Regions from separate parts of the Salinivibrio sp. PR932 genome, predicted to be linked through region 1. Evidence: predicted binding sites of a transcription regulator. Region 1 holds the regulator's gene; each other region holds the start of a gene.
What was found. The regulator CRP, encoded in region 1, controls carbon source genes, mostly activating them, when cyclic AMP is high. The targets are predictions, from matches to a motif close to TGTGANNNNNNTCACA.
Positions count from the first base shown of each region.

Region 1 (7,264 bases):
CCAACCGGACAAAATGCTGGCATTGGAAATGGGGGGCAATAACCCACTGGTTATCAGTGATAAACATAGTGGTGTGGATGCCACGGTTTATACCATTATTCAATCGGCTTACCTCAGTGCCGGTCAGCGTTGTACGTGTGCACGTCGTTTGCTTCTTCCTAAAGGGGAGGTGGGTGACAAGATCTTGGCGCGCTTGGCAGCGTGGACTAAAACGATCCGTGTGGGCGGCCAATTCGATGATCCGGCGCCCTTTATGGGCGCACAGATCTCTGTGGCGGCAGCCGAAGGGATCTTAGCCACTCAGCAAAAACTGATCGATCTCGGTGGCAAGCCAGTCGTCGCTTGTGAACATCGCCATGATGCCGTGATCTCGCCGGGGATCATTGATGTTAGCGGGATCGCCGAGTTACCCGATGAAGAATACTTCGGTCCTTTATTGCAGGTGCAGCGTTACACCGATATGGCCGATGCATTGACGAAAGCGAATGATACCCGCTACGGCTTATCGGCAGGCCTTATCAGTGACGACGATGGTGAATGGCAATACTTCCTTGACCATATTCGCGCCGGTATTGTAAACCGTAACCGTCAATTGACCGGTGCCAGTGGGGATGCACCATTTGGTGGTCCGGGCGCGTCGGGTAACCTGCGTCCAAGTGCTTATTATGCCGCCGATTATTGTGCCTACCCTATGGCATCGATGGAAGGCGAGCAGGTCACCTTGCCCGAGAGCTTTGCGCCGGGGATCACGCCTCTTGATTAAGGAGAACAACATGGATAGTTGCCAAGCGTTATTTGACAGACTGTGGCAAGACTACACCCAGCGTCTTTGCCCTTCTGCGCAGAAAGTGCATGGGTTGCTCGAAGAAGGCCAACCCCTGATCAATGATCACATTGCACTGCGCACCTTTGCACTGCCTAATGTAGGGCTGGACAAGCTTGCCCGTCCTTTTATTGCGTTGGGCTATGAACCGAAAGGTGAGTACACCTTTGAAGCGAAGAAGCTCAACGCACGTCACTACGAGCATCCCGACCCTTTGATGCCGAAAGTGTTTATTAGTGAATTGATGGTGGGCCAATGCTCGACAACATTGCAATCCATCGTGCGCGACTTAGTGGCGAATGTAGACGATGATGCGCTGAAAGGGAGCGATTTTCTTCATCAAGGACGTTTGTGGGAGTTGGATTGGCAAACCTACAAGACGTTAGCGGATGAAAGTGAATATGCAGCTTGGGTGGCAGCGCATGGCTATGGGGCGAACCACTTTACCGTCAGCGTGAATCAGCTGAACAACCATGATAGCTGTCAAGCGGTTAACGATACCTTGCGCCAAAATGGTTTTACCATTAACGAATCTGGCGGGGAGGTCAAAGGGGATGCATCAGTCTTTTTGGAGCAATCCTCGACGATGGCTGATCGCGTGCCGGTGCAATTTAGCGATGCACGCCATGATATTCCGGGGGGGTTCTACGAGTTTGCGAAACGGTATCCGCTTCCGGACGGTGAACTTTATCAAGGTTTTGTCGCCGCCTCGGCTGATAAAATCTTTGAAAGTACGCATCAATAGTGGCGAGAGAAGAAAAGGAGAGCGATGCTCTCCTTTTTTGGGTGGCTGTGTTTAGCGACTTTCAATATCGAGCCAGAATTTATCGTCAATCGCCTGAGTTTCATTACTCAGATGTGGGTTGTCGACGCGAATAAAGGTGCGCTCACCAATATTGGCTTTCTCAAAGGTCTCTTTTACCAGAGGCGCATTCTCAAAAAATTCGATGAAGGATCCGTCTTGATAGGCGGCCGCAAAGGCATCATTGAGCATGGTCGCCACCTCTGGGTTTTGGGGCGATACAAACAAGAACATCGGGAAGCGATAGATCAGCATTAAGTGCGGATCGACCAACAGATTTGCATATTGAGGTCGCTCTGCCAGTTCGCTAAAAGGTTCGATAAGCGCACGCGGGAAGAGGTCTGCCCGTCCGGTATCGACGGCTTTAAAGATATTCTCAAAGCTTGAAATTTCTCGAACCCGAAATCCCGCTGACTGCAAGACCTTCACATCGGCCCAGCCTTGCCCTTGGATCATGGTCAGATTATTGAGCCCTGCTTGGTCACTGATTTGTGCAAGCTTGGGTTCGGTGGCTTGATTAGTAATGAACAAGCGATGGCCTAAGAGACCCCGAAAAACTGGATAACGGATGGGAAGTAACTCTGACTCAAGGGTACGGTCGGCCCCGAGCCAATCTACCGTCAGTCGTCCTTGTTTCAGCATTTCTACTTTACGAGACTGAGAGCCAATTTGGCCTTGAAAGGCCTGTAACGTGACAGACTCACCCGATTTTTCCGCTAAAAACTCAATCAAGTCGATAGCGTATAAATCGAGGGCAGAGCCAGCCCGTGGTTCTGGGTGGACAATGGTGATATTCGCCGCAGCAGTTGAAGAAACCGCCGCGAGTAGCAATGCAGCAAGGGTGTGACGTAAGCTTCTCATAAACGACATCCTGTTAATCAGTTGTTAGATGGGTCGTTTTTGAAGTGTAGAACTTAGGTAATGAGTTTCCAGTCAATAAAAATAAAAAACCGACGCAAAAGCGCCGGTTTTATCGCAACACGCGAGGATTAGCGTGTGCCGTAAACCACAATGGTTTTACCGTGAGCTGAGATAAGATTCTGCTCTTCCAGCATTTTAAGGATACGCCCAACCGTCTCACGCGAACAGCCAACAATTTGACCGATTTCCTGACGCGTGATCTTGATTTGCATGCCGTCAGGGTGAGTCATGGCGTCAGGTTGCTTCGCCAAGTTCAGTAGGGTTTGTGCAATGCGGCCGGTCACGTCCAGGAAGGCAAGGTCTCCCACTTTCTGGCTGGTCACTTGCAGGCGACGCGCCATCTGAGAGGAGAGACGCATCAAAATGTCTGGGTTAACTTGGATCAGCTGGCGGAATTTCTTGAATGAAATTTCTGCCACTTCGCAAGGTGATTTCGCACGTACCCATGCGGTGCGCTCTTGGTCCTCTTCGAACAGACCAAGTTCGCCGATGAAGTCACCTTGGTTAAGGTAAGACAGGATCATCTCCTTGCCTTCTTCATCTTTGATTAGTACGGCCACAGAACCTTTCACGATGTAGTACAAGGTCTCCGCCTTTTCCCCTGCATGGATCAGAGTACTTTTGGACGGGTACTTGTGAATATGACAATGTGAAAGGAACCACTCGAGTGTAGGGTCTGTTTGAGGTTTTCCTGGAACCATATAACTTATTTCCTCTGCATGTGTTGCCCGGCAACGACGTCCTGTCTTTGTCTGAATGGAAACCCATCAGTCCAATGCACAGAATACGAGGTCTTGGCGCAGGCTACAAGCTCACTGTATGTTAACAAGAGTGTATCTTTTTTCTATCTGGATTTCTTGATTTTGATCTAAGCCAACCGCCTAAAAATTCGGCAAAAATGTGGCTAAGATCACGACCTGAGAAGTAATACACGTTAAGTGCGCTACGGCGCTTAACCTATCTTGCCTTTCTCAATCAACTGTTGGATCAAGGGGCGAATAATCAGCTCCATCGCAAATCCCATTTTACCGCCGGGCACGACCAGCGTGTTGTGCCGAGACATAAAGGCGCCACTGATCATTTGCAGTAAATAAGGAAAATCGACGTTCTTCATGCCACGAAAGCGGATCACGACAAAACTTTCGTCGAGTGACGGGATCCCTTTTGCATTCAGCGGGTTAGATGTATCTACGGTTGGGACGCGTTGGAAGTTAATATGCGTGCGAGAAAACTGCGGCGTAATATAGTGCAAGTAATCGTCCATGGAACGCACAATGGAGTCCGTAACGGCCTCGCGGGAATGGCCGCGGTCGCGCGTATCGCGGACAAACTTTTGAATCCACTCCAAGTTAACGATAGGCACCATGCCGATCAGTAAATCAACATGTTGGGCGACATTGACGTCACCATCCACCACTCCGCCATGCAAGCCTTCATAAAATAATACGTCGGTATTTTCAGGCAGATCTTGCCAGGGAGTGAAGGTGCCCGGCATTTGATTATAAGGCACGGCTTCATCAAAGGTGTGTAGATAACGACGATACTTGCCGGTGCCTTGTTCGCCATATTCTTTAAAAAATTGCTCAAGGCGTGGGAAGTCGTTGGCCGTGGGGCCAAAGTAGCTAATATGACGACCTTGTTCACGTGCTTTACGGATCTCAACATCCATCTCTGGCCGCGTGAAGCGGTGAAAGCTATCGCCCTCTAACCAAGAGGCTTTGATGTTCATCATATTGAACATCTTGCGAAACGCTTCGGAGGTCGTGGTTGTGCCTGCGCCAGATGAACCGGTCACAGCGATGATTGGGTGTTTAGCCGACATGACGAGCCCTGTCATTGATCAGTCTGAATTTACACCGCAGCCCACAATGGGAGGCGGTGTTACGGTCTGAGATCGCGCTGACGACGAATATCCACTGTCTCATGCAGCTCAGAGTATACAATCACGGCATCGCCGGATTTTAATTGTTCGCGCACTTGTTCAACTTTCTCAGCAAAGCTGACTTCCTGCTCACCGTAATCTGTCCCTTCCCGCAACACAAAGTGCTCAATTAAATTGGTCAAGGTTTCGGCTGGCACAGATTGCCATGGAACCATCATACTACATCACCTTTTGCTGACACCTAGATGGCACGGACGCCATCTCCGTGCTTAGGTTGTGAATTAGCTCCCATTTTACCGAATTATGCGCGTAGGTGCAGTGTATCTATGTCGATTCAGTCACAATTTATCGTGACGAATAGGGGCATCAGGTGTCGAGTTGCTCAGCTATCCACGCGGGCACTGCCTCTTCCAACCATAAACGCGGTGCACGCCAACGGCCAGTGACAAACCCAACATGTCCGCCATGGTCAGTGAGTTGATAGCGTATATTGGCCGGTAATGGCGTGGTTGGGATCACCGCGTCGGTCATAAAAGGATCGTCTTTGGCATGAATGATGGTCAAAGGGGTGCGGATCGCAGGCAACACGGATAGGCCACTGCATTGCTGGTAGTAATGATGTGCGTCCTCAAATCCATGCAGTGGTGCGGTGACGGTTTGGTCAAACTCGAATAAGGTCGCAATACGGGGCTGCTCGCCAGCTTGCCAACGACCCACTTGGGCGTGCCGCGTAAGCTTATCTGACAGGGTTTGCCGCATCGATCGGAGCAGATACGCTTGGTAGACACGTGAGAATCCTTGCTGAATGCGTAACGAGCAGGCGGCAAGGTCTAAGGGGGGTGACACTGCGCAGCCACTGGAGACGATCGGATCGTCCGCATACTCTGCCAAATAGCGCACCAGCATGTTGCCGCCTAGCGATACGCCCACAGCATGAATGGGATGCTGAGGATAACGCATACGTAATGTGGTCAAAAAATAGCGCGCGTCTTGTGTCTCGCCTGAGTGATAAGTGCGCGGGACGCGGTTTAATCGGCCACTGCAACTGCGAAAGTGCATCACCACACCGCACCAGCCTCGGCGCTGAAAAGCAGCCAGTAACCCATTCGCGTATGGGCTATGAAAGCTGCCAGCAAGGCCATGAAAAAGCACCACTATCGGTTGACCGGGCTTAGGTGTCTGCGTCCAAGCGAGATCGACAAAATCACCATCCGGTAAATCCAGCTGTTGCCACAAAGGAGAGAGCACGGGTTGACGCCGTATCAGCCGTGGCATGATGGTTTGTAGGTGTGGATTACGGGCGCTGGGAATCGGTTCAAAGGGCGTCATCGGCGTCTCCTTGCTCATCGTCTTTGATCACACTGGCGCGCAGGGCGGGATAGAGCGATTTGGCCGAGGGCGAGAGCTGACGGCAATAATACGCCAACGGCGAGGGCGATTCGGTCAGCCATGTTTGTTGATTCAAGGCGTGGATGAGGTCTTGTTGCTGGAACTTTTCGAGGCTGAGCTCAAAATTCAGCATTTTTTTATATTGTCCCGCACCAACGCGCGGTTTGATATCGCGACGCAGGTTGCGGTAGGCAATCAGCAAGTGCTCAGAGCGGCTAAGCGATTGTTTAAGCTGGCTGAGGCTCTCTGGGGCAAGGCCATAGCCATGACTTTCCAACCAAGCCAGCAACAAGGCAAGGTTGACGTTGCCCTGATGCTGATCTTGCAATTTAAGACACGCCTGTTTCACGTCTTGCTTGCCGTAGTGTTGCAAACAAAACTGCCACAGATCGGCTGCATTCGCTTTGCCGGGAATTAGGCTTGATTGAATGCCGCCTCCATGGCTTCCAGTTCTTCCTGTCGCTCCATCCATTCTTGCTCTACCTCTTCCAGCGCTGATTTGGCATCAGCCTGGCGTTGTAATTGTTCCGCGAGTTGGGCTTTTTGGTCTGCGCTATAAATTGTTGGGTCGGCCAGTTTGGTCTCTGCATCGGCAATAATGGCAGAGAGCTGTTCGATTTTTGTGTCTAGGCTGTCAATTTTTTTACGAAGTGGCGCGGTTTTTTGGCGAAGTTCGGCCTCGCGACGCTTTTGTGCCTTACGATCGACCTGACGTTGCTGGGGGGCGGCTTTGTCATCGGTGTTTTGTTTTTTACTTTCCGCACGGTCGGCACGCTGTTGCTCGCCAAGCCAGCGATGGTAGTCGTGTAAGTCACCGTCAAAGGGTTGCACCGCGCCGTTGTCGACAAGATAAAGATCGTCGGTGGTCGCGCGCAGCAAAAAGCGATCATGGCTGACGATCACCATCGCCCCTTCAAACGATTGTAGGGCAAGCGTCAAGGCTTGGCGCATGTCTAAATCAAGGTGGTTAGTCGGTTCGTCAAGCAACAGCAGGTTAGGCTTTTGCCACACCAATAACGCTAATACCAAGCGTGCCTTCTCGCCTCCCGAAAAGGGACCAATGGTCTCAAGCGCTTTATCCCCCTGAAAGCCAAAGCGCCCTAAGAAGTCACGTAGCGTTTGCTCGGCTGTGGTAGGCGCAAGGCGATTCATATGTTGCAGCGGGGTTTCGTCAATGCGCAAGGTATCAAGTTGATGCTGCGCAAAATAGCCAATTTTTACCCCTTGGGAGTAACTGAGCTCACCGGCCATGGCTGGTAAGGTGCCAGCAAGGAGTTTGATCAGCGTAGACTTACCCGCACCATTGCGGCCCAACAAACCAATACGCGCGCCTGGGACTAGATTGAGGCGGATGTTTTCCACAATCGGCGTCTTGTCGTACCCCGCTGCGACCTTGTCCATCATCAAGATAGGATTTGGGAGCGCATCTGGGGTGAAGAAGGTAAAG
Region 1 covers NZ_MUFM01000011.1:28,445-35,708, reverse strand. Annotated here, with positions in the region: gene astD (succinylglutamate-semialdehyde dehydrogenase) at 1-763, shown strand, start outside; gene BZG84_RS07435 (DUF1338 domain-containing protein) at 774-1,568, shown strand; gene BZG84_RS07430 (hypothetical protein) at 1,620-2,486, opposite strand; gene crp (cAMP-activated global transcriptional regulator CRP) at 2,615-3,247, opposite strand; gene BZG84_RS07420 (phosphoribulokinase) at 3,499-4,368, opposite strand; gene BZG84_RS07415 (YheU family protein) at 4,428-4,646, opposite strand; gene BZG84_RS07410 (hydrolase) at 4,795-5,757, opposite strand; gene BZG84_RS07405 (TIGR02444 family protein) at 5,744-6,289, opposite strand; gene BZG84_RS07400 (ABC transporter ATP-binding protein) at 6,232-7,264, opposite strand, start outside.

Region 2 (7,264 bases), on a different contig from region 1:
AGCGGGAATCATCAGGGAGGTATTTCTCATTGCATTTTGGACAATGCAGCATTGGAAGCCCGTTGATACTTATTTCAACGCCACTTACAGTTTCAGAAAAATCATCAAACACTAAATCAAGATGCCCATTGCACTTGTCACAGTACAGCCTTTGAATATGGCCAGATTTAGGGAAAAATTCTTTGAGATCCATCGATGTTCCTTGGACACTTAACATTGCATTAGTGCGCGTGCTCGATTTTTCAAAACCGTTATACGCATCTACTATCACCTAAATTACTGTTATTAAGACGACTTTCAACGCTTCAAGCAATCAACTCGTCTGCAAAAATGTGCGTGCCGTCCATCACAGCTCAGGCGTTCACATTACCCCGAAAAGATACCAACTAACCCATCACGCGTTACCACGCAGGAGCGTGGGAACGAGGTGATAGGCACCGCTATACCAATGGATTGACTTAAACACCCATGCTACCGCCCACTGGTTGGCGGCGTCCAAAAGGCCATGTATGGGCGAGAATTTTAGGGGGCTTAGATTATCAAACGCTGGGTAATGTGTTTAGACAAAGGCGTCTAAAATGTTGGCGTGGTCAGGGTTTGGGGATTTGTAGGGGCATAAATGCAAAAAGCCGCTGAATAATCAGCGGCTTTTCGGTATGTGGCGGAGAGATAGGGATTTGAACCCTAGAAGGGCTATTAACCCTTGCCGGTTTTCAAGACCGGTGCTTTCAACCACTCAGCCATCTCTCCGGAACGCGGCGTATATTATTGGGTTCGTTGTGGGTTGTAAACCCTTTATTTGCCGCTTTTGGTCTGTTCGCTCAAGCCGTGATCAGGTTGGCGATATTGCTAGCAAAAGGCGATTAGCTTACCGCCAATCGCCCTCCTTTTACTGAGACACTTTAATAGAATCTTTTTACTTCACAGTACTTATAGCGCGATAAAAATACCCGCCAGAGCCGCACTCATTAGGTTGGCAAAGGTGGCGGCAATCACTGCGCGCACGCCCAAGCTTGCCACATCTTTGCGACGCTCTGGCACCATCGCACCAATCGAGCCGAGCTGAATGGCAATCGAGCCAATATTAGCAAAGCCACACAAGGCAAAGGTCACGATGACTTGGCTTTGCACCGACAAGTTCGCTTTGATATCAGAAAACGATAAGAAGGCAACAAACTCGTTAAGCGCAATTTTCTGGCCAAGCAAGTTACCCACGGTGAAGATCTCGTGCACCGGTACACCGGTGAGTAGTGCCAGCGGTGAGAACAGGTAGCCAAACAGCATTTCTAGGCTTAGACCGTCAATGTCAACCAACTCACCTAAGCTACTCAGCCCAGCGTTTAGCATCGCAATCACACTGATAAAGGCCACCAGCATGGTGCCCACAGCCACCGCGACTTTCATGCCATTCATCGCGCCGCTGGCGAGGGCGTCAATCGCATTGGCTTGATCGCTGTCACTGATCTCCACATGGTTTTGCTCTGCGGGTGTCTGTGTTTCCGGCACAATGATTTTTGCCATCAAAAGTCCGCCGGGGGCAGCCATAAAGCTCGCGGCAATCAGGTATTTCAAATCCACACCCATCGCCGCATATCCGCCTAGCACGCTACCGGCGACCGAGGCCATGCCTCCCACCATCACGGCGAAGAGTTCAGAGCGTGTCATTTGGCTAAGAAAAGGGCGAACTACCAAAGGAGATTCGCCCTGAGAAAGAAAGATGTTGCTGGTTGCCACCAGAGACTCTGCTCGGCTGGTGCCGAGTAATCGCTGTATACCACCGCCGAGAAGTTTAATAACCCACTGCATAATGCCGAGATGATAAAGGAGGGATATCAGCGCACTGATAAAAATGATTAGCGGCAGAACTTTAACAGCGAAAATAAACCCGTCGTTGGCGAGAGGGCCAAACACAAACTCAATGCCTTCGTTGGCAAATGAAAGCAGCTTCGCCGCGCCATTGCTCATAGAACCCAGCATGGCTTGTCCTACTGGAATGTAAAGCACCAGTGCGGCAAAACCCGCTTGTAGGCCAAATGCCCCAAGCACTGTACGCCAGTTGATCGCTTTACGGTTAGAGGAGAACGCATAGGCGCACAAAAACAGAGCGACGATGCCGGCCGCACTATAGAGAAGTTGCATAAATAGAATACCTTGCCGTGTTGTGTTGCACTTGCGGTACAGATGAGTACGACACGCTGCCAAGGTGGCAAGAGGTTCCATCATGCGTTACATCGTACCGCGGGTTCGGTGAAGGTGGGCCCAACCTTGGACACTTTTTCTTCAGCCGCGAATCGCGACACAGCCACTCTTTGCCTATGGGCTGGCGAAGAGCGCATGTTGGGCGGGCATTCTATTGTGATTTGAGTCGCATTTCCAGCTAAATTTGGCCTTTGATCACATTTTATTCTCGGCCGCTCACCGAGCGCTACGACGATGGTCGGATAGGCTGCGAGATGGGTTTTTGGCAAGATTGGTTGACACAGATCGCTCATATGTTATTGATAACCTGCTATTGACAATAAAATTAATCAAATAGCGATAAAAACAAACACAACAACGCAATTATTATAAAGGAAACAATCATGCAAACCGTCTCTCCTCACGAGGCCGGATCGCGTTTATCTGTGATCCAACGTGTTCGCGCCTTGGGGCCGGGCATTATGATGGCCGCTGCCGCCGTGGGTGGTTCTCATCTGGTTGCCTCAACCAAAGCCGGTGCCATTTATGGTTGGCAATTGGCCGCATTAATCCTGCTGGTAAATCTCTTTAAATACCCTTTTTTCCGCGCAGGCGTGCAATACACCGCAGGAACCGGCGAAACCTTAGTAGAGGGCTATGCCCGCCTCGGCCGCGGATATCTGTGGCTTTTTATCGTGCTCAGCGCGGTATCCGGCGTGATCAATACAGCCGCACTGACTTTATTTAGCGCCAGTCTGCTGAGCTATTTTGTGCCGTTTGATCTCTCCCTGACCGCCCTTTCCATCATTATTGTAATGACTTGTTTGGTCATTCTAATTGCTGGCCATTACAAGGCGCTGGATTGGCTCTCTAAAGTGATTATGGCAACGCTCACCTGTGCCACCTTGGTTGCGGTGACTGTGGCAATCGGCAACCCTGTCGCGGTTGAGCCTAATTTTCAGGCTCCGTCCATTTGGTCAATCACGGCGATTGGCTTTATCGTGGTCACCATGGGTTGGATGCCCGCCCCGATTGAAATTTCTAGCATCACCTCGGTGTGGCTAAAGCGCAAAGCGCAATCTGAGCCCATCAATGCTAAAGCGGCGCTGTTTGATTTTAACGTCGGCTATATCGGCACCGCTGCATTGGCAATTGTGTTTCTATCACTCGGTGCCCTGCTGTTGCATGGCAGTGGGGTTGAATTAAAGCAATCGGGGATTGGCTTCTCGCATCAATTGGTTGGCCTGTATGCCGCCACGATTGGTGAATGGTCCCGCTATTTGATCGCGGTGGTCGCCTTTTTCTGTATCTTCGGCAGCACCATTACCGTGATCGACGGGTATGCGCGGGTCGTGTCTGAATCGCAGCGCTTATTGCGTCGCCAGCCACAAGCCTCGCCACAGGTCAATCAAGGCTGGATGTTAATCACGGCCGTATTAGCGCTCGGTATTGTCGCGTTTTGGACCGGTGCATTACTAACCATGCTCGATTTCGCCATGATTGCTGCATTCGTGACCACGCCGTTCTTTGCATTACTCAACTATATTTTGGTGACCAAACACCGCTTACCGCCTGAAGTGACCATGAGTAAGTCGATGCGCGCCCTGGCGATCGTGGGTCTGATGTATTTATTCGGCTTTTTAGCAGTATTTATCTGGTGGAAGTGGTTGATGTAACAAAGTTTACCTTGTTCACGCTTGAAGGGCTGGGTTAACATCCTTTTACAACTTCACCATCGGCGTTGAGCACGGATAAGGTATTATTTGCTTTATAAAAGCCAGTCATGGTTTAGGTTAAGGACGTGGGTAGCTTGAAAAAGTGAACGACTGCCCACATAACTGTCGTATTAAGAAATGGATTGTTAACCCAACCGGGAGAACGTTATGAACGATCGTATCGTTTCGCACAGCCAGTCACAGCAGAGTGCGTTATCTACTAACAAAGTGCTACGTAATACGTATGCGCTGCTATCGATGACACTGATCACCAGTGCTATCGCGGCCTTTATCGCTATCGCTGTCGGCATCGGCCCAATGATGTCGCTAGGTATGACCCTAGGTGCGTTGGCGATCGTGTTCTTTGTGCTACCTCGCACTATGAACTCCTCCGCGGGTATCGTGTGGACCTTCGTGTTCACCGGCCTTCTGGGCGCCTCGTTAGGCCCAACACTGACCTATTACCTGAGCCTGTCGAGTGGCCCAGGGATTGTGATGCAGGCGCTTGCTACCACAGGTATGGTATTCCTTGGCCTGTCGGCTTACGCCATCACATCGAAGAAAGACTTCTCTTTCATGGGCGGTTTCTTGGTCGCCGGTGTGATCGCGCTATTAGTCGCCATGGTCGCGAACATCTTCCTACAGATCCCAGCGCTGAGCTTGGCGATCAGCACCATCGCGGTACTGATTTTCTCAGCCTTTATTCTGTATGACACCAGCAACATCATTAACGGCGGCGAGACCAACTACATCCGCGCCACCGTGTCGCTGTATTTGAACATCTTCAACATCTTCGTTCACCTGCTGAGCATTCTTGGCATCATGAACGACGACTAAGTGCCACGCAAAAATTGTGTATGCACTACCAAAGCCGGCTATTGCCGGCTTTTTTTATGGCGATACGCACAAGCGTGATGAAGAAACCTGTCCGTAATAAACGTCAGTTGCACTCATTCCAGTCGCTCGCTATGCTTTGCAGCCTTATCAACGGCGAGAACATCCGCTGGGATGACGAACAAAGGCAAGACTATGTTGGTGTATGAAGGTGAAACCGTTGCAACGGATGCGCAAGGGTATTTAAAAAACGTAGACGATTGGCACGAAGCGCTGGTTCCCTTGTTGGCTGAGCAAGAAGGCATTGCACTGACCGAGGCCCACTGGGAAGTGATCCACTTTGTCCGCCATTTTTACCAAGAATACAACACCTCACCGGCGGTGCGTTTATTGGTAAAATCGATGGAAAAAGAGTACGGTCCGGAGAAAGGTAACAGCAAATACCTGTTTAAGCTCTTTCCGAAAGGCCCGGCCAAACAAGCGACCAAATTGGCAGGCCTCCCCAAACCCGCCAAATGTTTGTAACTAAGCCGCTTTAAAGACCGTCCTATGACCTACTGAATGGCAAACCCATCCACGGAACGCCATTCAGTATCTTCGTGTTTAACGTGATTCACACTCGCGGTGGGCGGCCCTTGATCTAACCACGCAATAAGAGCATCAACCGACTCTTCGCGGCCACATGCCAACACCTCAACGCGTCCATCTGGCAAGTTCTTCGCGTACCCAGTCAAAGACAGCTTTAATGCCTCGTGCGCGGTGTGATAACGAAAGCCAACGCCCTGAACGTGACCTGTGACATAGGCCTTGACGCATTTTTGAGACATCGGTCACCTCCACTGTATTTCCATTGCATAATGACATCTGTATAACGCTACATGAGACAGTCGTTTGACAGGATTACGTCATGAAAGAAGTAGCGTTTCGATGGATTGATAAATACCTCATCCACCTTCGGCTCCAAGAAAAATTTTACCTTATCTTTTTCCTTCCCCTCCTCGCAATGATAGTGATAGCGCTGACACTCGATGCAGCGTCGGACACGCGAGTGGCAACCAACATGCAAGCGGAAGGCCAAGCCATTCAAGCCCTTGTGGCGAAATACGATTTGCCGGCGCAAGAAGTACGCACGGTGCTACAAAACCAGCAAAGCGGGTTTACGCTTACGCCGTCGGGACAGCTTGACTATCAAGCCGATGGCACCTTGTTCACCTACCTTGGCACGCTCGATTGGAGCTTGCTCCTTGGCATGGTGGTGGTGATTGCGCTGTTGACCTATTACATCATGACCTTTATCGGCGGCGCGATGTACACCATGAATCAAGCTCTCTTAAAGCTAGCAGATGGGGAACTCAGCTACCGAATGAACTTCTTCCCAGTGCGAGATGAGTTCAGCCAGATCGCGATTACCATCGACAAAGTGCTTGAGCGTGAGCAAAACATGGTGAAAGCCATTCAGCAAAGCGCAGAGATGATGGATAGCTTGTCGTCGAGCCTGCAGCAGCGCAGCGACGAAAGTGAATCACTGGGTGAAAGCCAACGTCAGTATCTTGATTCACTCGCCAGTGCCACCGAAGAAATGGCGGGGTCGATTCGTGAAGTGGCGAGCCACGCTACCGATACATCTACCCAGACCCAAGAGGCCACCGAGGCAGCTCAGCAAGGGCGTCAACAAGTGCAGCAAACCATGGCGGCGATTAACGCGCTGGCCAGTGAAATTGCTCAAGCTGCTGATAAGGTGACCGAGTTGAATCAAAATGCTGAGCAAATTGGCAGCGTGGTGACCACCATCAACGCCATCAGCGAGCAGACCAACTTATTGGCCCTGAATGCGGCGATCGAGGCTGCCCGTGCGGGCGAGCAAGGGCGTGGCTTTGCGGTAGTCGCCGATGAGGTGCGCACCTTGGCAAGTCGCACTCAAGAGTCCACGGTCGATATTCAAACCATGATTGAGTCGCTGCAAACGCATACCACTGAATTGCGTCGCGTTATGGAGGGCACAGTCGAAAATGCGTCTGCCAGCGAAGCTGCGGTGCAAGAGATTGATGCCGAGATCAGCCAAATCGCCGCCCGTAGCAGCACGATCTCTGATCGCAGTACCGAAATTGCAGCCGCCGCCGAGCAGCAAGGCAACGTGGCGAGCACGATTTCACAAGATGTGGAACAAGTGCGCAGCCAGTCCACGCAAGTCGCACAAATGCTGCGAGATTCTGCTACCGAAGTCAGTGAACTTGGCACGCAAGCGCAGCAATTGAAAACCTTGGTGGCAGGGCTTCGCACCTAAACCTCTTGGTTCACCGCCCGCATGCTTCCTATTACGCGCCCGACTCTGGGCGCGTTTTTATTGCAATGACACCAGCCTTGCTCGACAATACCCGCCCTTTTTTGCTTTATCCGCAAGTCACGTCATGATGCAGGTGCCTTACTCAGCATTTTGACGTGTTTTGCACCACCAAATTGTTAGGAACGTCCATGACTGCCACTGTGTATCTCGCCAAAGGCCGCGATAAATCCATCAAACGCCGCCATCCTTGGAT
Region 2 covers NZ_MUFM01000022.1:1,496-8,759, forward strand. Annotated here, with positions in the region: gene BZG84_RS11125 (hypothetical protein) at 1-193, opposite strand, end outside; tRNA gene BZG84_RS11130 (tRNA-Ser) at 660-750, opposite strand; gene BZG84_RS11135 (NupC/NupG family nucleoside CNT transporter) at 931-2,139, opposite strand; gene BZG84_RS11140 (NRAMP family divalent metal transporter) at 2,583-3,854, shown strand; gene BZG84_RS11145 (Bax inhibitor-1/YccA family protein) at 4,062-4,730, shown strand; gene BZG84_RS11150 (TusE/DsrC/DsvC family sulfur relay protein) at 4,923-5,252, shown strand; gene yccX (acylphosphatase) at 5,282-5,554, opposite strand; gene BZG84_RS11160 (methyl-accepting chemotaxis protein) at 5,635-7,011, shown strand; gene BZG84_RS11165 (class I SAM-dependent methyltransferase) at 7,200-7,264, shown strand, end outside.
Region 2: a site for CRP is predicted at 2,355-2,370, ahead of BZG84_RS11135 (NupC/NupG family nucleoside CNT transporter). Genes of this name have one in related genera too.

Region 3 (7,264 bases), on a different contig from region 1:
CCATCACTTGTTCCGCGGTTACCTTACCCGGCACGACATGATAGGTGAGGATATCGACAAGCTTATCCTTGTTTTCGGGCTTGAGAAGCATGTCCACCGTCCCTTCTGGCAGTTTAGCGAATGCTGCGTTGGTGGGCGCAAAGACGGTAAATGGCCCTTCTCCTTTGAGGGTATCCACTAACCCTGCAGCTTTGACTGCGGCCACAAGGGTAGAAAAGTCATCATTTTTTGCGGCTGTGTCCACAATATCGTGGCCGCCTTTGTGGTGCGCAGCCATCGCGCTTCCCATTCCTAGAATCAAGGCGGCAGTCACCGCAAATTTCGTGAAGGTACGTTTTAGCATGTTGCTCTCCTTTTCATCGATTAGTCATTCCTCACCAAACCATCATCAACAATGACAGTGAGTGACTGCTCAGGAATGTCATGGCTCTTGGCAAAACGAGTGAAACGGCAAAGAGGATCACTTTTGGTAGGCAAGGAGAGGCACACATCTATGATCTTTTACGCCTGATTGATCGTGAAATCACGTGCAATTTTTCGAACAAGTCATTCGCATAAACGTGATTGTGAGCACACTTTTATCGGCGTACCTTCTCTCTCGTCCCGCGACGAAAGGTCGCAAAGAAAATCTTCAAATAGAGACATTGTGGTGACAATTGGTCACCGAGATTGGCGTTTAATAACAATCAATCGACAACGAGAGAGGAAACAATCATGAAAAAATTAGCAGCTATTTTTGCACTGACACTCGCATCAACCTCAGTAATGGCGAGCGGTCTTAACCTTGACGTACAACCTGCAGAAGGCGGTGCTTGGGTATCAGTGACTGAACAAGGTCAAGCCGTTAAAGGCGCGAAAGTGACCAGCTCAAAAAGCATGGACAGCAAAGTGACTGACGAATCAGGTCGTGTATTCATTTACAGCCAAGACCAAAACAGTGGTTCAGTGACTTATGTTGCAAATACCGACCAAGGCCAACAAGCAGAAAAAGCCGCTTTTGTTGCCGGTGACCGCAGCTAATTTGCCCCATTAGGCAAAGACATCGTTGGAAAGCAAAAAAGAGAGCATTGGCTCTCTTTTTTTATGATTAGGCGTTGTCAGGCATGAGCCACGCTTGGAGCGCATGCAGTGAGTCCACTTGGTGGGTGGGCGTCACGCCTTCTGGCAGGGGCTTTTTGTTGCGATTCAACCAGCATGTGTCTATTCCTGCGCGCATGCCACCGAGGACATCGGCCATTGGGTTATCGCCGACCATAAGGATTTGAGACTTAGGAGGATGGCCCATCTTTGCAAAAGCATGCTCGAAGATGCGTGGGTCAGGTTTGGCAAAACCGACTTGCTCGGATACCACGAGAGTAGAAATGGCTGGCTTGAACCCTGTTTTTTCTAAACGGACATCCTGTAACGCGGTAAAGCCATTGGTGATAATACCAATGTGTGCGTGTGGACGAATCGCGTTTAGCAATGCTTCTGCGCCTGGGAGTGGCTCACAGATTTCGGCCATGGCATCCAAAAAGTGCTGATTTAGCGTTGTCGGTGCCACTCTAAGCCGCTTTCCCCAATGGGTAAAGCGTTTGGTTTGCAGTGTGTGTGCGTCTATCTCGCCATTTTGATATTGCACCCACAAAGGTTTGTTTAGTTCTGAATATTCGGCAAAGGCGTGTTGGTCGAAATCGACATCATAGTGTGAAAACATGCGTTGCAGTCCTGCAAACGCATCAAAGTGAAACAGTGTTTCATCTGCATCAAAAAGAATCCAAGGATACCGCATGGTGACTACATCTCTTTACGTTAAGTAAATGAAGTGTAACAGATGAAGCCCGTTCTCTTCGAGGCTTTTTTGTGCACTCACCGTCCTTGGTGAGAAACACTGAACCGTCAGAATGATGGTAAAACGATCTAGCGTGATTGAGGTTACAAAGTCAGATACAGCCCTGCTAATGTTGCGCTCATCAGATTTGCTAAGGTGGCGGCAAGAATGGCACGCATTCCTAATTTGGCGATATCACCTCGGCGCTCTGGAACAATACCGCCCAGTCCGCCCATCAACATCGCGATCGAAGTGAGGTTGGCAAAGCCGCACAGAGCAAAGGTAACAATGGCTTGGCTATGGGGAGAAAGTGCACCTTTTAGATTCATAAAATCAGCAAACGCCACAAATTCATTCACCGCAATTTTCTTACCAATCAAGGTACCCGCAGTCATTGCTTCCCCCCACGGAATACCGATGAGCCAAGCAACTGGTGCAAACACATAGCCGAATATCCACTCCAGGCTCAACTGAGGCATATTGATCATAGGACCAAGTTTACCCAACCCGCCGTTAATCAGCGCAATCATGCTGATCACGGCCAGTAAGCTAGCCCCGACTGCCATCGCAATTTGTAATCCACTTAAAGCACCTTGTGTGCCTGCATCGATCAAGTTGACAGGCTTATCGTGGTTATCTTGCTCGGCTTGCGCTTGGGTATGGCTGATAGGCGCTTCGGTCTGCGGGACCATAATCTTTGCCATCATTAGACCGGCTGGTGCGGACATAAAGGCGGCAGCGATCAGGTATTTCATTTCAACACCGAGGCCTGCGTATCCAACCATGGTGCCTCCAGCGACGGAGGCTAACCCGCCGACCATGACTGCAAATAATTCTGAGCGCGTCATTGAGGCGAGAAAAGGGCGCACGACAAGAGGGGCTTCTACCGATCCGACAAAGATATTGGCAGTGGCTGACATCGATTCAGTGCGCGAGGTGCCGAGTACGCGTCGTAGTACGCCACCGATCAGGCGAATAATCCAAGCCATGATCCCTAAATGGTAAAGCACCGCGATCAGAGCGGAGAAAAAGACGATAGTTGGTAAAACGTTGAAAGCAAAGATAAAGCCAAGTTTAAATTTCGCGAGATCACCAAATAGAAACTCAGCACCAATATCGCCAAAGCTAATAATTGCGGACACGGCTTCTGATGCGTTAGCCAGAATGCGCTGACCAAGCGGGACGGAGATAATAAACCCGGCAAAGACGATTTGAATAACGAAAGCGCCACCGACGGTACGCCAGTTGATCGCGCGACGATTTTCTGAAAATCCAATCGCGATAAGAAAGAGGACGCTAATCCCCAAAAGGCCGATGCCAAATTGCATGATGCTTGCTCCGCAAACGTTAAACTGGGATGGAAAACGATTGCGGCGGTATTGTACTTATTTTTCTCAGTGTGACAAGTGTCACGAATAAATCATATTGTTGCATTATTTTGCATTTTTGTGGCTTGGAGGTTATGCGCTCGTAGGCGAGTCGTGCGAGCTCAGAGCGGCTTCACGATAGGTACTTGAACAGACGCATGCTATTCACGATGTCTTTGTGATCCATCAAAAGTTTTGCTGGTGAACATAGGTATTTTTTGTGAGCACTATCAATGAATTCTTTTTATGATACGGCGTATTTCCGCTAAACCTAGAAGAGGAATGTGTATGACACGATCCTTTATAGCTCTGAAATAAAGAGTTCAAATGAGTTCTAGGCCGCGTCTAGTCTGGGATTGAGTGGATATATTGATTAATAGCTGGTTATAAAATCGACATTTGGTTAGTGCCCTAATTAAATCGTTACGCATTTATGTTAGGGTAGTGAGCTGTGTGGATGTTGCGGTTCTTGCTGCTGGTCAACTTTTTTATCCGCGTTTTGCGATGAAAAGGCCAATTGAGCGCACAGGCCACCGACACTCACAGGCTTCCGAACAAACGGACTAAGGAGTTAACTCGTGAGCGATAAAAGCCATGAAGATATGATGAAACCGGACGGGAAAGTTAACCCGATCGATACTGACTACCAGGTCGGTCAGGATAACGTGGCCGTTAAACTTGGCCCGTTTGGTTTTGATATTCACAACCGAGTATTTATGGTCTCGGGGCTGGCCATTATGGCCTTTGTATTTGTCACTTTGGCATTTCAAAACCAAATCGGCCCTGTTTTTGGTGATCTTCGGGGTTGGTTGACCTCGAACCTAGACTGGTTCTTCCTTTCTGCAGGTAATATTTTTGTTATCGCCTGTCTAGTGCTGATTGTGTCACCTTTGGGTCGCGTTCGTCTCGGCGGGACAGAAGCTAAGCCGGATTATAGCTATGCGGGTTGGTTTGCGATGTTGTTTGCCGCCGGTATGGGTATTGGTTTGATGTTCTACGGTGTTTCAGAGCCGTTAACACACTTTCAAACCTCATTGGGCGGTACCGCTGTTGATGCAAACGGTATTCGTACCGACTGGGCACCGTTAGGTGCTGCAGCCGGAGATGCTGAAGCGGCTCGACGCCTAGGTATGTCTGCAACGATTTTCCACTGGGGTCTTCACCCTTGGGCTATCTACGCTGTCTTGGCGCTAGGTCTGGCTCTGTTTGCCTACAACAAAGGTTTGCCTTTGACCATGCGTTCTGTCTTTTACCCGCTCTTTGGCGAGCGTGTATGGGGCTGGACCGGCCACGTGATCGATATTCTTGCGATCATCGCGACCCTCTTCGGCCTTGCAACGTCATTGGGTCTCGGAGCATCACAGGCGTCTGCTGGTCTTCACTATCTGTTTGATACCCCACTGGGTAACACCACTGAGGTGCTGCTTGTCATGGGTATCACCGCGATGGCCATCCTGTCTGTGGTTGCCGGGGTAGATAAAGGGGTGAAACGCCTTTCCGAAGTGAACATGCTGCTTGCGCTGCTACTGCTTATCTTTGTGATTGCAGTGGGTCCAACGCTAGCCATTTTGACCGGTTTCTTTGGTAACCTCGCCGCGTACCTTCAAAACTTGCCTGCGCTGTCTATGCCGTTTGCACGTGAAGATGCCAACTTTACGCAGGGCTGGACTTCGTTCTATTGGGCATGGTGGATTTCATGGTCCCCATTTGTAGGTATGTTTATTGCGCGTGTATCTCGTGGCCGCACAGTGCGTGAGTTTATCACCTGCGTATTGCTGATCCCATCTGCTGCTTGTGTGTTATGGATGACCGCATTCGGTGGCACCGCGATTGGTCAATTTGTAAACGAAGGTTACACCGCAGTTGTTGATGCAGAGCTGTCACTGAAACTGTTTGCGATGTTGGATGATTTGCCGTTGGCATCGATTACCTCATTCATCGGTATCATTCTGGTTATCGTGTTCTTTGTGACCTCGTCTGACTCGGGCTCATTGGTTATCGATACCATTTCTGCAGGCGGTAAAGTGAACGTGCCAGTGCCACAACGTGTTTTCTGGGCGTCTTTCGAGGGTCTAGTTGCGGTGGCGCTTATCCTTGGTGGTGGCTTGGTTGCCCTACAAGCGATGGCGGTTTCAACCGGCTTCCCGTTCACGATTGTACTCTTGGTGGCGACGGCTTCCTTGTTTAAAGGGTTGGCATCAGAGCCGCGCGCTAAGTAACTGTACGTGCTAAGTAACTAACAGTTAGCTATGATGAAAAAGGCAGGCCCTCGGGACTGCCTTTTTTATTACCAACAACTTTGATATGTGATGGGTGAGACAACGCTTTTAGGTTTCATCTATTGTAAATAGTCAACCGCATACCCTTGCACTTTCTCGCAACGCTAGGTGAGCATCATGGAAGCTGAACAAGTTGAAATTGCGACATTTCTTTCCCAATACGCCCCTTTTGAATCGATTCCCGAAGAGGTGGTTGCTGAGGTCGCGCAAAGCATCGAAATTAGTTATCACCGAGCGGGCACGACGATTTTTGCCTACGGCGATGAGATTCATGATTTAGCCATGATCCGTAGCGGTGCTGTCGAGCTGTATCGTCGTAATGGCACCTTGTACAACCGTATCGCCGAGGGGGATATCTTCGGTCAAATGGGGCTTTTGATGAACAACCGGGTGCGTATGCCCGCCAAGGCGATCGAAGACACCTTGGTGTACTTCATCCCTGAGGCGACATTTAACCGCTTGTTTGATGAATTTGAACACTTTGCCGATTTTGTCGAGGTCGAAGACCGGACGCGATTACGTCAGGCGGTATCGAGCCATAATGAAGCCAATGATCTGACGACGTCCAAGGTTAAGAAGCTGATTATTCGCGACCCCGTGATGATCGATAGTACCGACTCGGTACAATATGCAGCCCAAGTTATGTCGCAAGAAGCGGTCTCGTCAATTTTGGTGATGGGCGATGAGCCAGATCCAGAAACTGGCCTGAATCCAGTGCTGGGGATCATTACTGATCGTGACTTACGTAATCGCGTGTTAGCAGAAGGCTTGCCTTATGAAACGCCGGTACAAGAAATCATGTCGCCCCAGCTGATCACCCTCGATCATAATGCCTACATCTTTGAAGCCATGCTCACCATGCTGCGCTCAAACCTCCACCACGTACCGGTACTGCAACATGGCAAACCACTGGGTGTGGTCGCACTATCGGATATTGCACGTTACGAATCGCAAAACAGCTTGTTCCTCGTCGCCAGTATTTTCCGCCAACAATCGGTGGACGATTTAGTGGTGTTAGCCAAACAAGTCAAAGATTGCTTTGTACGTATGGTCAATGAGGACGCGAACTCACACATGATTGGGTCTGCGATGTCCGTGATTGGCCGCAGTTTTAAGCAGCGCCTGTTGGAGTTAGCAGAAGAAGAGCTGGGTGAGCCGCCTATTCCGTATTGCTTTTTGGCGATGGGGTCGATGGCACGCGATGAGCAGCTGATTGTAACCGATCAAGACAATGCCATTATCTTGGACGATAGTTTTAACCACGACGAGCATAACGCGTACTTTGAGGCACTATCGAAGCGCGTGTCTGATGGACTTGATGCCTGCGGGTATACCTATTGTACCGGTAACATCATGGCGACCAACCCTGAGTGGCGCAAAACGCTGAAAGAGTGGGAACAATGCTTCGCCGATTGGATTGATAATCCGAGCCCACGCTCGTTACTCGACAGCAATATTTTCTTTGATTTAGATGGTGTCTATGGTCGAACTAACTGGGCTGAGCAACTCAAAGCCTTCATTGGTCGCCGTGCACGTCGCAATAATCGCTTTTTAGCCTCAATGGCGCGCAATGCCTTAAACCGCACCCCGCCCTTGGGCTTTTTCAAAGATTTCGTGATGGAGCAAGATGGGCGACACAATAACTCTATTAACCTCAAACGCCGTGGTACAGCGCCATTAGCCGATCTTATCCGTGTACACGCATTAGCTATCGATTCGCGCTCACAAAACTCGTTTGAGCGCTTAGACGACATTATTGAATCTGGGATCTTGCCCAAAGGCCGAGGGCCAGACCTTCGAGATGCGAT
Region 3 covers NZ_MUFM01000025.1:8,166-15,429, reverse strand. Annotated here, with positions in the region: gene BZG84_RS11785 (fasciclin domain-containing protein) at 1-343, opposite strand, end outside; gene BZG84_RS11780 (hypothetical protein) at 715-1,020, shown strand; gene yjjG (pyrimidine 5'-nucleotidase) at 1,088-1,771, opposite strand; gene BZG84_RS11770 (NupC/NupG family nucleoside CNT transporter) at 1,915-3,138, opposite strand; gene BZG84_RS11765 (BCCT family transporter) at 3,780-5,396, shown strand; gene BZG84_RS11760 (DUF294 nucleotidyltransferase-like domain-containing protein) at 5,574-7,264, shown strand, end outside.
Region 3: a site for CRP is predicted at 3,209-3,224, ahead of BZG84_RS11770 (NupC/NupG family nucleoside CNT transporter). Genes of this name have one in related genera too.